Regions from separate parts of the Dermacoccus sp. GAS27A genome, predicted to be linked through region 2. Evidence: riboswitches for the same ligand, from Rfam matches in the RefSeq annotation. Region 2 holds a riboswitch; each other region holds the start of a gene.
The links. A riboswitch is a leader RNA that binds a small molecule or an ion and turns the genes downstream of it on or off. The one in region 2 is predicted to bind cyclic di-AMP.

Region 1: another riboswitch for cyclic di-AMP. It lies ahead of ABH936_RS12110 (C40 family peptidase); the one in region 2 lies ahead of ABH936_RS06025 (C40 family peptidase).
Region 3: another riboswitch for cyclic di-AMP. It lies ahead of ABH936_RS11970 (transglycosylase family protein); the one in region 2 lies ahead of ABH936_RS06025 (C40 family peptidase).

Annotation. Positions count from the first base shown of each region.
Region 1 is NZ_JBIYDW010000011.1:96,654-99,916, reverse strand. Features, by position in the region: gene ABH936_RS12115 (hypothetical protein) at 1-290, opposite strand, end outside; gene ABH936_RS12110 (C40 family peptidase) at 439-1,542, opposite strand; cyclic di-AMP (ydaO/yuaA leader) riboswitch at 1,546-1,758, opposite strand; gene ABH936_RS12105 (metal-dependent transcriptional regulator) at 1,944-2,651, opposite strand; gene ABH936_RS12100 (serine hydrolase) at 3,064-3,263, opposite strand, start outside.
Region 2 is NZ_JBIYDW010000004.1:203,577-206,839, reverse strand. Features, by position in the region: gene ABH936_RS06035 (ABC-F family ATP-binding cassette domain-containing protein) at 1-645, opposite strand, end outside; gene ABH936_RS06030 (neutral zinc metallopeptidase) at 819-1,808, shown strand; cyclic di-AMP (ydaO/yuaA leader) riboswitch at 1,924-2,109, shown strand; gene ABH936_RS06025 (C40 family peptidase) at 2,113-2,589, shown strand; gene ABH936_RS06020 (metal-sulfur cluster assembly factor) at 2,678-3,013, opposite strand; gene sufU (Fe-S cluster assembly sulfur transfer protein SufU) at 3,010-3,263, opposite strand, start outside.
Region 3 is NZ_JBIYDW010000011.1:63,763-67,025, forward strand. Features, by position in the region: gene ABH936_RS11965 (threonine/serine exporter ThrE family protein) at 1-1,267, shown strand, start outside; cyclic di-AMP (ydaO/yuaA leader) riboswitch at 1,445-1,598, shown strand; gene ABH936_RS11970 (transglycosylase family protein) at 1,605-2,351, shown strand; tRNA gene ABH936_RS11975 (tRNA-Thr) at 2,448-2,520, opposite strand; gene ABH936_RS11980 (hypothetical protein) at 2,607-2,921, shown strand; gene ABH936_RS11985 (phosphatase PAP2 family protein) at 3,012-3,263, shown strand, end outside.

The sequences.
Region 1 (3,263 bases), on a different contig from region 2:
CCCGCATCCCCCCTGGCCCCCACGACGCCGATGGCACCGACGACACCGCGCAGCAGTTCGACGAGCGCCACCTCGTCGCCCGAATCGTCTTCGTCTTCGTCCGGGTCGTCTTCGTCTTCGTCGTCGAGTCGTTCCAGTTCGGCGTCGTCGACCAGCACCTCCAGCCCGTCGCTCGCCTCCTCGGACGCGGCATCAGCCGACGAATCCGACTCGAGTTCGACGAGCCCCCTGCTCGTCGCCGGCGGCGTCGGCCTCGCACTGCTCGGCCTGGCGCTCGCCGTCACCGTCATTCGCCGCGACTACCACTGACGCAGGATCGTCACGGCAGACCACCACGACCCCGCTCGAAGCACGCGCCACACGAAGAAGCGCCCTCCCCGTCACGATGACGGGGAGGGCGCTTCTCAGGTGGCCGCGCGGGCCGACCGATCAAATCGATCAGAGGCGACCGTAGGTCGAACCCGACAGCACCGGGTACAGGCCGGTGACGGTGCCCGGGTGGCGCGCCTCGTAGACCATGCCGTTGCCGGCATAGATCGCGACGTGGCCCGGCAGGAAGACGAGATCGCCGGGGCGCGGGTCGCTCACGGGCGTCGTCATCGCCTTGATGGCGCCCGACTGGTGCGGCAGCTGGATGCCGGCCTTCGCGAAGACCATCGCGACGTAACCGGAGCAGTCGGCACCGGAGGTCGACGATCCGCCGTAGACGTAGGGGATACCCGTCAGGCCCGCGGCGATGGAGACGACACCGGAGTTCGAACGCGAGGCGGAAGCCGTGTTCGTGGCCTTCCGCGCGCTCGAGGCGTAGGTCGGCGTGGCCGAGTGCGTCGTGGTGGCGTGACGCACCGTCGCGCGGTGCACGGGTGCCTGCTGGTGACGCGGCGTCTGGGCGACCGGGCGAGCCTGGGTGTGCTGCGAAACCGCCTGGCGAGCGTGCGTGCGATGCACGCGCTGGTGCGTCGCGGTAGCGCGGTGGGTGTTCGTCGACTGCGACGCGGCGCGGTGGGTGTTCGTCGACTGCGACGCGGCGCGGTGGGTGTTCGTCGACTGCGACGCGGCGCGGTGGGTGTTCGTCGACTGCGACGCGGCGGGCGCGGTGCGCTTCTTGACGACGATCGAGCGACGCTGCGCCGGCTGCTCGACGGTCTTCGCCTTGCGCTCGGCCTTGACGGGCTTCACGGAGGCCGACGTCAGCGCACTGCGGGCCTGCGAGCGCGACACCTGCTTCAGCGCCTGCGCCGTCGCGCGCGTCGACTTCTTCGCGGCGGCGGGCTTCGGGGCGGCCTTGGCGGCGGGCTTCGGGGCGGCCTTCGGGGCGACGACGAGCTTCTTGGCCGGCGTGACGGTCTTGAGCTCGAGGGGTGTCGTGGCGGCAGCGGCGGCCTCGTGAACGGCGCCCGACTCAGGGGCCGCACCGGCGCTCTGCGTGATGCCGAGACCAGCGACCAGACCACCGGAGACGGCGACGGTCGTGGTGAGCATGGCCAGGGTGCGCGTCTGCTTCACAGGACGCAGCGGGCCCGGCGTGTTCTTGATGGACAATGTGCAACCTCTCGAACGCCTGTGAGGTGAGCTGTCGGGTTCGGACCTGTTGCTCGGCCCGGCTCTCGGCGCTTCGTGCGTGCGACGCGAGCTTCACCCCGAGTTCTTGATCTGCGCTTCGCTGATCAGGAACGAAGAAGTGGGTCCCCCACCCCTGCCAGGTGGTGTAGCTGACATGACTCGCGCGCCGCAGGCAGGGCTCGGCGTGTCCGGCACGCGAGTGTTCGTTGTCGAACCAGGTAAGACGGTAACGAATCAGTCACGACGACGGTGAATCAGGAACCGGCGAGATAGGCGTCATTCCGGCGTCGAGCATCTGCCTCAGGCCCCGTTCGTCTTGCCACCAGCGGAGGTTTAGATTCCGTTACAGAGTGCGCTCGTGATGAACATCACATGCAACCTCAGGCCTGCTGACCCGTCACGGACACGAATACGTGCGAGGCGATGTCCTCGGGCAGCGACACGGCGTCGTCAGGCCGATCGGCGACGGCCGCGTGGACGCGGTCGCCGTCAGCACGCACGTCGAGGGCCACCCCGGGGCTCAGCCCGACGCTCGTCAGCACCGCGAGAGACTCGGCGTCCGCCTGCGCGGGCTCGCCGATGCGGCGCACCACCACGCGCAGCGACTCGCTGCCGGCCACCTCGACGAGCGACTGCACGCCGTCACGGAAACCCTCCGGCGCCTCGCCCCAGCCGAGCTCGTCGAGCCCGGGAATCGGGTTGCCGTACGGGGACAGGCCCTTGTCGACGATGAGCTCGAGGATCTTGCGCTCGACGCGCTCGCTCATGACGTGCTCCCACCGGCACGCCTCGTCGTGGACGTACTCGAGCTCGAGGCCGATGACGTCGACGAGCAACCGCTCCGCGAGGCGATGCTTGCGCATGACGCGAGTCGCGAGCAGGCGCCCCTCGGGTGTCAGTTCGATGCGCCGGGAGTTCGCGACGTGGAGCAGACCGTCGCGCTCCATGCGCGCGACCGTCTGCGACACCGTGGGCCCGGAGTGGCCGAGGCGCTCCGCGATGCGGGCGCGCAACGGGGGGATGCCCTCTTCTTCGAGGTCATAGATGGTGCGCAGATACATCTCGGTGGTGTCGATCAGGTCAGTCACGACGACAAGAGTGCCACCTCCGGCGCCGCCGCGCACGGGTGCTCGCAATACCGGCGTCGGTGGGGCGAGGCTCGGAGCGTCAGTCGCGCGAACGGATCGCCTCGAGCGGACCGCCGGAATGAGCAGGCGCGACGGGCAGCGCCTCGGAGGTGTTCGTCAGAGCGATGCTCGTCGTGGGAGCGACGTCGGCAGGGGTGAGGCCGGGCGAGCCGCGAGGGCAAGGGGGCCGAAAGAGAAGAACCCGAGGCGCGCGCTCACGAAGAGCGCTGCGGCCTCGGGGTGAAGCGCAGCCGCCAGGGGGGAGGGAGTGCGGCGCGCTTCGTGACGAGACGCTACACCCGCTCCCCCCATCATTGAAAGTTAAATCGGAAAGCCAGGGCTGTGAAGATGCTGTGAGCTTCGCAACGCGCTGTCAGAGCCATTCGCCGAACGCGGCCGGCTCGCGCGTGAAGCGGTATGTGGCCCAGTTGAGTTGGGTGACGGAGCCGTCGGCGTCGCGGGTGATGACGAGCCATTCGCCGCGCTCGCGACCCGCGACGGTGCGGTAGCGGTTCTCGTCGACGCGCTCGAAGACGGCCGGCGCCTTCCACTCGGGCATCCCCTCGACGCGAG
Region 2 (3,263 bases):
GACGTCGTGGCTGATGACGATGAGCCCGCCCTTGTACGCCTTGAGGTAGTCGCGCAGCCAATGGATCGAGTCGGCGTCGAGGTGGTTGGTCGGCTCGTCGAGCAGCAGCGTCTGCGCGCCGGAGAACAGGATGCGCGCGAGTTCGATGCGGCGTCGCTGACCACCCGAGAGCGTGCGCAGCGGCTGGGTGAGGATGCGCTCGTCGAGGGCGAGGCTGCTCGCGATCGACGAGGCCTCCGACTCCGAGGCGTACCCGCCGGCGGCGGTGAACTCGGCGTCGAGGCGCGTGTAGCGCTTCATCGCCTTCTCGCGCACGGCGTCGTCCTCGGAGGCCATGTTCGTCTCGGCGGTGCGCAGGTCGCGCGCGATGGCGTCAAGGCCGCGCGCGGACAGGATGCGGTCGCGGGCGAGGACATCGAGGTCGCCGGTGCGTGGATCCTGCGGCAGGTAGCCGAACTCGCCGGAGGTGACGACGCGTCCCGCTGCGGGGATGCCGTCTCCCGCGAGCACCTTCGTCAGCGTCGTCTTGCCGGCTCCGTTACGCCCGACGAGGCCGACGCGGTCGCCCGGAGCGACACGGAACGTCGCGTTCTCGAGCAGGATGCGCGAGCCGGCGCGCAGTTCGATGCCTTCGGCGGTGATCACGGGTGAAATCGCTCCTTCAGGGGCGGCAGGTGCGTCGAGGTGGGCCGACGGCGGTGTGGGGCGGCGTCGGGACGCGCAGCGGCGAGGGCGCTGCGGCGGGAAGCCAACCCACGTATTCTACGAGAGATGGTGGGAGGCGGACGCAGCGTCCGCCTCGACAGACGGAGGCTCTCTTGACGTTCAACGACAACGCGCAGCTCGACACCTCGCAGGTGACCTCGGGCGGCTCAGGTGGCTTCGGTGGCGGAGGCGGTGGCATGGGCGGGGGCCCGGTCGTCGGCGGCATCGGCGGTCTCATCCTCATGCTCATCTTCGCTCTTTTCGGCGGAAACCTCACCGGCGGGCCGGACAGTTCGGGCGGCGGCAGCACCGGCTCATCGGGCAGTTCGTACGGCTCAGGCCTCAACGGCTATGCCCAGGACACGCAGGACGTGTCGGGTTCGAATGACTCCGTCGCGCAGGCGATCGAGCAGTGCAAGACGGGTGCGGACGCCAACCGTGACGACACCTGCCGCATCGTCGGCACCGTCAACGCGGTGCAGGACTACTGGGGCAGCGCGCTGCCGAAGTTCACGAACGGCCGGACGCAGTACGAGAACGTCCCGACCGTGATCTTCAGCGGGCAGACGTCCTCGGGCTGCGGTACGGCCAGCTCGCAGATGGGCCCGTTCTACTGCCCGACCGACCGCAAGGTCTACATCGACGCCGCCTTCTTCCAAGAACTGACGAACAAGTACGGTGCCGATGGCGGCGCCCTGGCGAAGGAGTACGTCGTGGCCCACGAGTACGGCCACCACGTGCAGGACCTGCTCGGTGCGCTCGGCCGCGCACAGCAGGATCCGAAGGGTGCCGAATCGGGTTCGGTGCGTACCGAACTGCAGGCCGACTGCTACGCCGGCATCTGGGTCGCCCACGCGACGGAGTCGAAGGACAAGAACGGCAACACGCTGCTCAAGCCGGTCACCGACGACGACATCAAGTCAGCGCTGTCCGCGGCGTCGGCCGTCGGTGACGACCGCATCCAGCAGAAGGCCCAGGGTCGCGTCACGCCGGAGAGCTGGACGCACGGTTCGTCGGAGGCTCGGCAGAAGTGGTTCATGACCGGCTACGAGAAGGGCGACCTCAACTCGTGTGACACGTTCAACGTCGACAGCGTCGAGTGAGGTCGTGAAAACGCTCGGACGGGTCGGAAAATTGACGAAAAGTGATTGCACGCTCAATTTGTTCCGACCGTGAGCCGACGGTAATCTTGCAGGGCCGCACCGACGTCGGTGCGGCCCTGCTTCGTCGCTGAGTCCCGTCACGAAGGCCAGGTATCACCGCATTGCGCGGAGCGACGGGAGCGGTGCACCCAGCATCCGAGCCACCTTGGTGGCTCTTGGGGTGAAGCCGGCTCAGGCCGGCCGAGAATCTAGGATCTCGAACCCGACAGGTCATGCCTCGTAAGCGCTCCTGGAGAGATCCGATATGAAGAACATGTCCCGCCGCTCGTTCCTGGGCAACACGTCCAAGGTCGCCGTCGGCACCGCCCTCGCCACCTCCGCGCTGGGCGCGGTCTCGGTCGGTACCGCCTCGTCCGCCAGCGCCTCCGTCACCTCCGCGAGCGCGCGCCGCGTCGTCTCCAGCGCCTCGTCCCGACGCGGCGCCCCCTACGTCTACGGTGCGGCCGGCCCGTGGCGCTTCGACTGCTCGGGTCTGACGAGCTGGAGCTACCGCCAGGTCGGTCGCTCGATCCCCCGCACGGCCAACCAGCAGTACCGTGCCTCGTACCGCGTCTCGCGCGCTTCGGCTCGCCCGGGTGACCTTGCGTTCCTCACCTCCGGTGGCTACGCCTACCACGCGGCCGTCTACGCCGGCAACGGCATGGTCTGGCACGCACCGCGACCCGGCTCTCGTGTGCAGCTCGCGCGCGCCGGTTCCTCCTACCGCTTCGGCCGCGTCTGATCTGTTCGATCCTGACGTACGCCGCACAGCGCGACGAAGCCCGCCACCTCCATCGAGGTGGCGGGCTTCGTCGTACGGTAGCGGTGGCTCAGACGTTGAATCCGAGGGCGCGCAGCTGCTCGCGGCCGTCGTCGGTGATCTTGTCCGGGCCCCACGGCGGCATCCAGACCCAGTTGAGGGAGTGGCCGGCGACGACGTCCATGAGCGCCGTCGCGACCTGCTCCTCGATGACGTCGGTCAGCGGGCACGCCGCGGACGTCAGGGTCATGTCGATGACGGCGTGCTTGGAGTCGTCGACGGTGATGCCGTAGACGAGGCCGAGGTCGACGACGTTGATGCCGAGCTCGGGGTCGACGACGTCGCGCAGGGCCTCCTTGACGTCCTCGACGTCCGACTCGACGGGCGGGGTGGTTGTCTCGCTCATGCCGTGATCTCCTTGTCGCTGCTGGCGGTGGTGTCGCTGTTCGTGCTGTTCGCGGCGCTCCCGGCGAGGTCGAGGCCGAGCTTGCCGAGCGAATCCTGCAGGGCCGACCACGACAGCAGCGCGCACTTGACGCGCGCCGGGTACTGCGAGACCCCGGCGAGCGCGATCGCGTCACCGATGACCTCTTCGTCGCCGGCGTCCTTGCCCTTGCTCGTCAGCATGCTGCGCGTCGCGCCGAAGACCTCCTGCG
Region 3 (3,263 bases), on a different contig from region 2:
CGTCGCCGTCGCCGCATCGGCGGGGCTGCGCCGCCTCGAGGTCGACATCACGAACCAGGCGCTGCTGCTGCAGACGCCGTCACCGCATCCGGGCCATCCGCCGCTGACGATGCTGCGCGTCGCCCGTTCGTCGACGCGTGACTTCTCCCGGCTGACGGCCGTGCACCAGTTCGTCGAGCGCCTCGTCGCGGGCGGCATGGATCTCGACGAGGCGACGAAGCAGTTGCGGCGCATCCAGCGGATGCCGCGGCTGTACCCGCGATGGCTCGTCTCGGTCGCGTTCGGTGGTCTCGCCGCGTCGGTCGCGACGATCCTCGGTGGTAGCTGGATGGCCGTCGCCGTCGCGTTCGTGTCGGCGATCATCGTCGACCGCATCGGGCGCGTGCTGAGCAACCTGGGGGTGCCGAGCTTCTACTCGGCGGCCGCCGGCGGACTCGCCTCGACGATGCTCGCGTGGCTCGCGTACATGTCGCACCAGAGTCATCTCGTCGGCGAGTTCGTCGCCACCCACCTGCCCGGCTCGATGACGATGGCCGACTTCGCGTACGCGATCTCGGGCGGCATCGTCGCGCTGCTGCCCGGTCGTCAGATGGCGTCCGCGGTCGAGGACGCCGTCACCGGCTATCCCGTCACCGCCTCCGGGCGCGTGTTGACGGTGATCCTCGCCTGCGCGGGCATCACGGTCGGCGTCGGTGCTGGGTTGTCCTTGACGCTGAGTCTCGACAACGCCCTCGACCTCGGGCTCCAATCGCCCGGGGTGCTGCGTTACGACTCGCCGTCGACGACTTTTCTGCTCCAGGTTGCCTGCGGTGCGCTCGGTGCGGTCTGCTCGGCCGTGACGATGCGTTCGCGTGTCCGGATGCTCGTGCCGACGGCCGTCATGGGCGCCCTGGGCGTGGGCAGCGTGACGTTCCTCGTCAGCTCCATCGGCCTCGGCGCGACGACGGCGACCGCGATGGCCGCGACGGCCGTAGGGTTCTGCGCGCGACTGCTCGCGCTGCGCCTGGGCGCCCCCGCGCTCGTGCTCGTCATGCCCGCGGTCTCGCCGATGCTGCCCGGCCTGCGCATCTTCCGCGGCATGTACGAGTCCGTGTCGGGTTCACTGCTCGGAGCGACGCGCGTGGCGCAGTCCGGGGTCGGGGTGACGACGATGCTCGGCGCCGTCGGGATCGCCCTCGCGCTGAGCACGGGGGCGCTTCTCGGGGACGTGCTGTCGGCGCCTTTCGACCGCCCGATCGTGCAGCGCCGCAGGGCTCGTCGCCGCTGACGGGCGGGGGGTTCTCGCGCGCGGCGACGGCGGGGGCCGCGGTGATTCACATTTTGTGACGTAGGTCGCGTAACGTTCTCCTCGCTGTGGCGATGTCGTGAGTGTCGCCCAAGCGGCTCACAACTCAACACACCAAGAATTCGCGGGCAGCGCCAACGCCAAACCTCGTCGGGCGCCGCTTCATTCGCACCGTGCGAACCGCAGACGAGGGTGGGGGACCCACTCGTGGCACTCGTTGAGTGCCTTGGGGTGAAGCCGGTCCCGAACCGGCCGAGCACCTGACCGCTCGAACCCGACAGCTCACCTCACCGGCGTCGTCAGGAAAGGAAACACCTCCATGGGTTACACCCCGAAGCACTCCGCTCCCTCCGACTCGACCATGGGTCGCAAGGCTGCGGGCGTCGCCCTCGTCGGTGCCGCCACCGTCGGCGCCGGCGTCACGAGCGCCACCACCGCCTCGGCCGCACCGGCCGGTTCGGTCTGGGACCGCGTCGCCGCCTGTGAAGCGGGCGGCAACTGGCACATCAACACGGGCAACGGCTTCTACGGCGGCCTGCAGTTCACGCAGCAGACGTGGGCCGGCTTCGGTGGCACGCAGTACGCCGCTCGCGCCGACCTCGCCACGCGCGAGCAGCAGATCGCGATCGCCCAGAAGACCCTCGCCGTCCAGGGCCCCGGCGCCTGGCCCGTGTGCTCCGTGCGCGGTGGCCTGACCCGCGCCAACGGTGGCAGCACCGCTGCGGCTCCTGCCGCTGCGGCCGCGAACACGCAGGTGTCGCGTTCCACCGCTCGTTCTGCCGTCAAGGCTCCCGCCGCGACGTCCGGCAAGCTCGCCGTCGACGGCAGCCTCGGTCGCCAGACCGCTCGCTCGCTGCAGGCCTGGGTCGGCACGTACCGTGACGGCATCGTCGGCCCGCAGACGAAGATGGCCCTCCAGCGCGCGGTCGGCACGACGCCCGACGGCATCATCGGCCCCCGCACGGTCGCCGCGCTGCAGTCGAAGCTCGGCATCTCCCAGGACGGCGCGACCTACCTCAACGCCCGCACCGTCCGCGCCCTGCAGGCGTACCTGAACAACCACTGATCGCACGTCTGATCGCCTGATCGACGACGAGGGCCCCACCGCTTCGAAGCGGTGGGGCCCTCGTCATGTGCCCTGGCCGGGCAGGCGGGCGGTGAGAGCTGGAGATGGGACTCGAACCCACAACCACCTGTTTACAAGACAGGTGCGCTACCGATTGCGCCACTCCAGCACACTGCCGGTATCGGCAGCCCTATAAATCTTATACGAGGCGGGTCGCGATGCCCGTCCCTTCGGGCGACGACCTACGATGAGGGCATGAATCTCAAGCCTGCAGCAGACGTCGAAACCGCACCCGTGGCCGCCCTCGGTCTCCTCGGCGGTTACCTCACCGCCCGTGAGACGGGCATCCGTCCGCTCGGGGGTGTCGTGCTCGCGCTCGCCGGCGGGTACGCGGGCCGCACGTGGCTCGCCAAGGGCGGCGCGGCCCAGACGGCGGCGCTGACCGCCGTGTACGTCGGCGGGTTCGGCGCCTCGCACCCGCTCGCGAAGAAGATCGGCGCGTGGCCGTCCGTCGTCGGGGTGGCGGCACTGTCGGCGGCGGCGTCGTACGTCCTGATCGACCGCCACTGAGCGGGCCCGCCCCCGAGGCTCGGCCTGCCTGAGTGCGCGGGGATACACTGACGTGTTTTGTTCGAAGGCCGCGACGAGGTGAGGAGTGGCATGCCCGACTCCCTCACGCCTGCCGAGCGTTCGATGCGCGACCTGACGCCGTCGCGTGACGACTTCTCGCTGAGCACCACCGAGCCGCCGCCCCGCTTCGTCAGGGCGCTCGTGCGCCCGCTCGGTGGCCGCCCGGCGCTACTCATCGAGTTGTTCCTGTTCTGGATGTTCTTCCAGTACTTCACGTTCGCGCAGGAGCACATCCGCGGAGAGCACGACGAGTCGGTCCGGCATGCGCACCGCCTGTTCGAC